DNA from 2 places in the Pelagibacterium flavum genome. Region 1 is predicted to be linked to the other one. Evidence: predicted binding sites of a transcription regulator. Region 1 holds the regulator's gene; the other holds the start of a gene.
What was found. The regulator LexA, encoded in region 1, represses DNA repair genes until DNA is damaged. The targets are predictions, from matches to a motif close to TGTTCNNNNTGTGTTCNG.
Positions count from the first base shown of each region.

Region 2: OF122_RS03175 (helicase-related protein) is a predicted target of LexA. The motif match lies at 2,759-2,776, and genes of this name have one in related genera.

Region 1 is NZ_CP107716.1:2,202,066-2,206,444, forward strand. Features, by position in the region: gene OF122_RS10980 (response regulator transcription factor) at 1-285, opposite strand, end outside; gene OF122_RS10985 (Bug family tripartite tricarboxylate transporter substrate binding protein) at 500-1,594, shown strand; gene lexA (transcriptional repressor LexA) at 1,727-2,434, shown strand; gene OF122_RS10995 (ComEC/Rec2 family competence protein) at 2,428-4,379, opposite strand, start outside.
Region 2 is NZ_CP107716.1:616,633-621,011, forward strand. Features, by position in the region: gene OF122_RS03175 (helicase-related protein) at 1-2,661, opposite strand, end outside; gene OF122_RS03180 (AAA family ATPase) at 3,104-3,637, shown strand; gene OF122_RS03185 (ArsR/SmtB family transcription factor) at 3,711-4,307, shown strand; gene OF122_RS03190 (MFS transporter) at 4,304-4,379, shown strand, end outside.

The sequences.
Region 1 (4,379 bases):
GGCGCCGGCATCGAGACCCACGATACGGTCCTGGAGACTGTCGCGGGCCGTGAGGACAAGCACGGGTATGTCGTTGCGCTCGGTGCCGAGGATGCGAATGACGTCCAGGCCGCTGCGTTTGGGCAGGTTTATATCGACAATGGCCAGATCGGCGCCCTCGGTGGACAGAAACTGCGAACCGTCATCGCCATTTGCCAACCAATCAACGGCGTGCCCCTCGTCCTGCAGGGATTGAATGACGGCACGCGCCAGCATTGTGTTGTCTTCGATCAGAACGATGCGCAAGCGCTTGTCCCTCCCCCGGGTCCTGTGATCGTCTCCTTTGGGGTCTCGTATTGCGAATGCCCCATTCTGCTCCTGGCAATGTGACCCCGGAGGGGCTTGGCTGGCAAGCAAATTTCCGTGAGGGGTGGCCTCGGCAGGGAACTGCGGTTAGACATTGGCCGGGCCGGTCGCGCTGGGAGGGTCACCGGTTCAGCCCAGTCGTTGGAGGAGGATCATGCACGGACTGCTGCGTTGGGCACGAAGCGTTGGCGCCGGGCTCGGGCTGCTGGCGATGGCAGCAGCGCCAGCCCTTGGACAGGTCAGTTTTGCGGGAAAAACTATAGAATGGATCGTTCCCTTCAGCCAAGGCGGAGGGTCTGACACATGGGCGCGGTTCAATGCGCCATTTCTGTCGCGGCACCTGCCCGGCAATCCGGAAATCGAAATCGTCAACGAACCCGGTGGTGGCGGGACGCGCGGCCCCAACACCTTCGCCAGCCAGGCCCGCCCGGATGGGCTGACTGTTCTGGGGACTTCGGGCTCGACGCAGTTTCCTTACCTGCTGGGTGATCTGCGCGTGCGGTACGACTACAAGGACTGGGAAGTTGCCATGGTCGCCCCGACCGGAGGCGTGATCTACGTATCGCCTCAAACAGGAGTCGACGGACCGGCGACAATCGAAAGGCTCCGGGATCAAACCCTGGTGTTTGCCAGTCAGGGGCCGACGTCGCTTGACCTGGTACCCATGCTGGCCTTCCGGCTGCTTGGCCTCGATGTCAGCTATGTATTCGGCTACACGGGCCGTGGCGATGGCCTGATCGCCATGGAACGGGGCGAGGTGAGCATCGATTACCAAACGACCGCATCCTACTTGCGCAATGTCTTGCCCATGGTCGAGGCCGGCGAGGCCGTGCCGCTGATGAGTTGGGGAGTCCTTGACGAGAATGGTGAGATGCAACGCGACCCGACATTTCCAGATCTTCCCATTGTGGAGGAAGTTTATGAAATGCTGTACGGGGCGCCCCCTTCGGGAGCGGACTACGAGGCTTATCGCGCGTTCAATATTGCTGGATTTGCCGCGCAGAAAATGGTGATCTTGCCCCAGAACACGCCGCCCGAGATTGTCGAAACCTGGCGGCAGGCATGGCGTGATGTATTTGAAGATCCCGAATATCGCGCCAATGTCGGGGCCGTTCTGGGGGCTTATGAACAGGTTACGGGACGCGCGGCCGAGGCGTTGTTCATCGAGGGAACAACGATTGATCCGACGGCGCGCCAGCGCATATTGGACATGCTCGCAAACGAATATGCAGTGCGATTAAGCGACTAATAACGGCCCCAACTCATCAATCGGCATATGGCTTGCCTCCCGCTTTCTACAGTGGGAGCTTGCGGAACATTTACGGAACATGTATAAAAGTTCAATATTTGTTCCGATTCGACGCCGCCGAGGGATCCGCCAATGTTGACGCGCAAACAGCACGAACTTCTGATGTTCATCCATGAGCGGATGAAAGAGAGCGGCATTCCGCCTTCTTTTGACGAGATGAAGGAAGCGCTGGATCTGAAATCGAAATCGGGCATTCACCGGCTGATCACGGCGCTGGAGGAGCGCGGGTTCATCCGTAGGCTGCCGAACCGGGCCCGGGCGCTCGAAGTCGTGAAGCTGCCGGACTCAATGAACCCTTCGCTCGGCGGACGCAAGGCGCGGTTCGAGCCTTCGGTCATCGAGGGCACGCTGGGCAAGGTTCCGGCAAAGACCATGGCACCCAAGCAGGACAATGGCGGATCTGTTGCCATTCCGGTGATGGGGCGCATTGCTGCGGGCGTGCCGATCGAGGCGATCCAGACCCATTCTCATTCCATCGCGGTTCCGCCCGAAATGCTGGGTTCCGGCGAGCATTTTGCGCTGGAAGTGCGCGGGGATTCGATGATCGATGCCGGGATCTTCGACGGCGATACGGTTTTGATCCGCAAGCAGGATGCGGCGGGCAATGGCGAGATCGTGGTGGCACTGGTGGACGACGAGGAAGCGACCCTCAAGCGTTTGCGCAAAAAGGGCAATGCGGTGGCGCTCGAAGCGGCAAACCCAGCTTACGAGACCCGCATTTTCGGCCCCGACCGCGTCAAGGTTCAGGGGCGGCTCGTGGGGTTGCTGCGGCGCTACTGAGTCTGGATGCGCCAGCGGCGGCTGGGACCGTCGATGGCGGTGCGGATCGTGGGTGGCAGATCGGGACCATTCCAATCGATCATATGGGCGCCGTGGCGTGCAAGATCGGACGCATTGATGACCAGTGTAGCGGCCACGGCGCATTGGGGTGGCGCGGTCAGACGCGTGACGACGATGTCGGCGATGCGGCAATCTTCATCAAAGGCGTCGCGGGATTTGACCAGGGCGATTGTGTAGCCATCCTCGGTTGTCAGTATGCAGCCACGGCTATCGCATCCCGCGGCAGGATGAGCGTCTTCGATCACAGTGATATAGCGTTCCGACCAGATTGTTGTGGCGAAGGTGTTGTTGCGGCCGGCGATCAAGGCGACGCGGTCTCCGCTGCGGACGGCCAGTGCCTGACTTTGATCGGCAATGAAGATGTCGGGCGCCTGCTCAAGGCAGAAAAAGGCGATCAGCGGAACGGCGGCAATCGGGCCAATGACGCGCATGCGGGTTCGGAAATAGGCCAGCCAGGCCAGGGCGAGCAGGGCCACGCCGAGCGCGAGCGGCGACAGGATGGGGCTGGGATCGAAGCCGCCGCTTAAATCGCGCACGAAGCCAGCGCACCAGAGCATTGCCTCGATACTCCAGCCGAGCGCAGCATATGGCAGGGCTTCGAGGCCGATCGGGAGCAACAGGGTTCCGAGCAGCGCGGCGGGCATCATCACAAAGGTCACGATCGGCATGACCATGAGATTGCCCAGGACACCGAAAGGCGCGGTCTGCTGAAAGTGGTATGCGCTGAACACCAGGGTCGCCAGCCCGGCGATGACACTGGTGGTCGCGATGTCGAGCATGAGGGCCAGCGCCCTGCCCCGCTGGGGGTGTTCCCGATCTTCCCGATGCCGACGGGCCAGTTCAAAAGCTGAGATCAGAGCAATGACGGCGGCGAAAGAGAGCTGGAAAGAGGCCCGGAATACGCTGGTCGGCTCGAACACAATGATGGCGAGCCCGGCAATGGCGACATTGCGCATGGTCAGCGCCTGCCGGCCGGCAATTATGGCCGCAAAGATCAGTGCCAGCATGATGGTGGAGCGCACCGCTGGAATGACCATGCCCGAAATCACCATATAAGCCAGTGCTGTGGCGATGCCGGCGCCAGCGGCGATCTTTTTGATGGGAAAGCGCTGGGCCAGGCCATGGCTCAGCGAGAGCAGGAAGCGTACGCAGGCAAACATGGTGCCAGCGACCAGCGTCAAGTGCAGACCGGAAATGGCGATGACATGGGCAATGCCGGCCGAGGCCATCAGTTCGCGGTCCTCCTCGGTGATCCGGCTCTGATCGCCGGTCACGAGCGCCGCGGCGATACCGCCGATCCTTTCACCCAATTGAGCGACGATGCGTGCGGTGATCGTGGCACGGACATCCTTGACGATGCGTGCGAGCCCACCCTCTCCGCCTTGTTCTATTTCGATGTCGCCGAACGCAGTCCCGTAGGCGCCAATGCCGTCGAAATGACTTATGAACTGCGAGTCGTAGCCGCCGGGAACGGCAGGCGGCGGAACCGGATAGAAGCGGATGCGAGCGGTGAGGGTGTCGCCGGGCGAGACAGTATATGACCCCGGTACCGTGACGCGAGCCATGCGGATTTCGGGCACCGTCCAATCAGGGGTGCCCGCAATATCGGAGAGTATCCAGCGTTGCTGGCTGCCATCGTCATAAGTGACCGCTTCGATGCGCGCCGTGTAGGTTCCGTAGCGCGGCGCTTCGAGCATTGGCGTACCGAAAAGCGCGGCATGAACGGGCAGAAGAACCATTCCGACAGCAAACATGGCGGCAAGGAGGGCGGTTTCGCGCACAAGAGCACGATCACGGCCGGTCCATGCGGCAACGAGAGCAATACCGAGCAGGACTGCAAGGGACGTGAGGGCCGGCTCATCGGGAAGCACCCGATAGGCAATGA
Region 2 (4,379 bases), 1.6 Mb from region 1:
GGGTGTCGCTGCATCAGATTCGGCAGGCACCGGTGCGGGTTCGGCATCGGCGGTTGCCTCGGGAGCGGGCACGGACTCGTCAGTGACGGCTTCGGTCACCGCCTCGACGGGAGCCCCTTCGAGCGCCGCTTCGGCCAGGGGTGTGGCAGGTGCGGCTTCGGCGTGAGCGACATCAGCAGAAGGCGTTTCTGGCGCCTCAGCGGGCGTTGTTTCGGCCGGCGCCTTGGGGGTGCGGCGAAGGCGGTAGCCCAAGGATTTCAGAATCGAGGCAAAGTCCTCGCCAGCACAGCCCAAAAGCGAGGTCATTTCGACGGTGACCCGGAAGCCGTTGGCCTCGGCGGCGCCTTCGGGCGGCGGCGTATCGACGGGGCGGTTGGCGTCATAGGCGACGAGCGGGCGAATGATGTCGGCGAGGCGCTCGAGGATATCGACGCGCACGATGCGCTCGCCGGCGACCTTGAAGCCCGCGACCTCGTATAGGCGGCGGTCGAAAGTGGGATCGATGGGGAAGGAGGTGCGGCCCGAGAGGATAATGTGGGGCAATTCGGAAATGCCCGGCTGGCGCACGCCGCCATGTTTGAGCCCCCAAAGGATCAGAGCCAGCTCACGCGGGGCGGGCTTGAGGGTCAGGGGCAGATAGATATGGTGGGCACCAAATTTCACGCCGAGCTTGCGCAGCTTGGCGCGGGTGTCCTGATCGAGACCTTTGACCTCTTCAGCGATTTCGGGGCGCGCAATGATGCCCAGATTTTCGGCCAGCCGGAAAGCAATGCCGCGGGCGGCGCCTTCGAGTTCGGCCGGTTCGAGCAGGGCAATGACCTGTTCAAGCTGGGTGTTGATGTGGTGGCGCAGCCAGAGCGAAAGCCGATCCTCGACCTTTTCGAGATCAGGGCTCGAAAGACTTTCATCGGCCAGGATGATGACGCGGGGGGCAAAAAGCGTTGCGCCTTCGGCCAGTTCGGCAACCAATTCACCGCGCCAGCGGATCACGCCATCGGTCGCCAGCACGAACTCCTCATTGGGAGCGCCAGCCAGGCGGTCCGCGCGCCGGGCGATTTCCGGAGCGACGACGGAGGTGGCCGCGGTGCGCAGGTTTTTGGAATCGGCTTCGCCGTCGATGCGCGAGAGCGTGAATCGGAACCCTTCGATCGTGCCGATGACATGGCCTTCGATCGCAAGTTCGCCTTTTTCGGTGATTTCTGGTGATACCATCTGCTTGTCTCTAAGATGACGCATCAGCACACTGGTCCGCCGGTCGACGAAACGCTGGATAAGCCTTTCGTGCAGGGCGTCGGACAAAGCGTCCTCGATCGCTCGGGTCGTTTTCTGCCAGTGAGTGGGGTCTTCCAGCCAGTTCCTGCGGTTAGAAATGAAGGTCCAGGTCCGAATCTGGCGGATTCGGTTGGACAGCGTATCGATGTCGCCAACCGTATTGTCGCAGAACCTGACCTGCTCGGCAATCCAATCAGCGTCTATCCGTCCAGCTAATGCAAGGCCGGAAAATACGCGGGTGACGATTTCCCCATGGGCGGCGGGAGAAATGTCGCGGAAATCGGGGATCTGGCAGCAAGCCCAGGCCATCTCGACCCGTTCACGCGAATTGGCCAGTTGTCCTTCTTCGCGGCGGAGGAGAAATTCGAGGGCCCGCTGGTCGGTGGCGACGGGGACGCGGGTGAGGGCCGGGTGCTCGGGCGTGACCTCCAGGCTGTTGTGCAGCGCCGAAAGGGACGAAAAATCAAGATCGCGATTGCGCCACTGAAGCTGTTTGACGGGCGCGAAATCATGGGCTTCGAGGGCGGCAATGGTTTCCTCGTCAAAGGAATCGGTGCCGCCGGTCACACCAAACGTTCCGTCGCGCATGTGGCGTCCGGCGCGCCCGGCGATCTGGCCGATTTCGGCAGGAGTCAGGGGGCGGAACTGCCGGCCGTCATATTTGGAATCGGAGGCAAAGGCGACATGGGTGACGTCGAGATTGAGCCCCATGCCGATGGCGTCAGTAGCGACGAGAAATTCGACATCGCCGTTCTGGAACAAATCGACCTGGGCGTTGCGGGTGCGCGGGGAGAGCGAGCCCATGACAACGGCCGCTCCGCCACGCTCGCGGCGCAACAGTTCGGCAATCGCGTAAACTTCCGAGGCGGAAAAGGCGACGATGGCCGAGCGGCGCGGCAGGCGCGAGATCTTTCGCGAACCGGCCCAGCTCAGCTGGGAAAAGCGTGGGCGGAAGGTGATGTCGGCGTGGGGCAAAAGGCGTCGGATGACCGGCTCCATGGTCTGGGCGCCCAAGAGCAGGGTTTCGGCGCGACCGCGTGCATGCAGCAGGCGGTCGGTAAAGACGTGACCGCGATCGAAATCGGTGGCGGTCTGAATTTCGTCTATGGCCACAAAATCGGCCATCATGTCGGTGGGCATGGCCTCGACCGTGGCGACCCAGTAACGGGCGGCCTTGGGCACGATGCGCTCTTCACCAGTGACCAGCGCGACCGATGATTCCCCGGCCCGTTCGACGACCCGGTTATAGACCTCGCGCGCCAAAAGGCGCAGCGGCAGGCCGATAACGCCCGAGCGATAGGCCAGCATGCGCTCGATGGCATAGTGGGTTTTGCCCGTATTGGTTGGGCCGAGCACGGCCTTTACGGCCTGGGATACAATTGCGTTCATCGGCTCTGGGAAAGGGCAAGGGTAAAGTCTTTTGCCCCGCAAGGTGGTGTATCAAAGCGGGAAAGGCAATGGCCGGACGGCGGGCAAATTTAACAATTTGAACGAAAACGGAACAAACGCGAACCGAATCGGGGAGCGGGACTGAATCCCGATTTGTTCCCTACAGCATATGGTGGTGGGGTTGGGCCATGGGCACTAAAGCGGTGCCAATCGCGATCGTGGTCGCGAAAAAGGCGTCAAAACCGTTCATTCCGGTTACCAGTCGGTTAACAGAGCTGGAATCGAGGCAAGTGCTGACGAGGCGTTAAGCCAATTTTTTTATCCGGAAGGGGAGCGTAAAGACGCGATGACCCGGTTGCCGGGGCAAAAATTCTTTCATTTTGACGAAAAAGACTTTGACCGTCCCGAAATGGGACGCGGAGGGTGTTGCGGTGGGGAGGATATGAGCGAGAAATTTGTGGTGATTTCGGGCTGTTCGGGTGGGGGCAAGTCTACCCTGCTGACCGAACTAGGCGCGCGCGGCTTTGCGACGGTCGAGGAGCCCGGACGCCGGATTGTTGCCCAAGAGATGGCCGGTGCCGGGCTTGCTTTACCGTGGATCGACATGGCTGCGTTTGCGCGAAAGGCCATGGCGCTGGCGCTGGAGGATCGGGCGCGGGTCGAGGACCAGCAGAGTTGGGTGTTTTTCGACAGGGGGCTGGTCGATGCCGCCGCGGCGCTTGATGCGGCGGGCCCGGACGGCTTGGATCGCGCTCTAATAGAAGCGAATCGCTATCATCGGACGGTTTTTCTGACCCCGCCCTGGCGCGAGATTTATGTGACCGATTCCGAACGCCAGCATGGGTTTGCGGAGGCGGTTGCCGAGTATGAGCGGTTGGAGGGGGCTTATCCGGCGCTTGGTTATGATGTTGTCGTTCTTCCCAAGACCGGTGTTTCCGCGCGGGCCGACTTCATTCTGGACGCGCTTTGCGACTGATTGCAAATAAATGTTTGCAAAATAATCTTTGCGATTGTAGCCTGATGGCAAATGACGCCATCGAGGCTTTGCAATGCGTGAAATTTCCAGAATCGTACCCGATCCAAAAGCGCTCAAGGCGCTGACCCATCCCGACCGGCTCAAGATGCTCGGCATATTGCGCATGGAGGGTCCCCAGACCGCTACGACGCTGGCTGAACGGCTGGGGCTCAATTCGGGGGCGACGAGCTATCATCTGCGGCAGCTGGCCGAGCACGGGTTCATCGAAGCCGATGAGGCGCGTGGCAACAGGCGCGACCGGTGGTGGAAGGCGCGGCACGAAGCCACGATGATCGAACCCGCCGAGGCCGAGCCCGGCGAAGCCTACGACGCCAGCATGGCGATGATGCAATCGGTGGTCAGCCACCACGCGGCGGCGATGCAGCGGGCCCATGAAGGGTTTGCCGATCTGCCCCAGGACTGGAAGAAGGCGCAGACCTTTTCCGATTACACCATCGCGATGTCTGCCGAGGCGGCGCAGGCGTTGGTGAGCGAGATCCACGCGCTTTTGATGCAGCACAAGGCCGAGGCGCCCGCGCCGGGTGAGGAATTGCCCGAGGGCTGGCGGCCCTTCACGGTGCATCTGCATGGCTTCCCCTATCGGCCCTTCGGCAAGGGAGAGGACAAATGAGCGGACGGGGTGATTTTTTCGCGCTGGTCGTCGCGCAGACCTTTTCGATTTCGGGCACCCGGCTATCGGTGA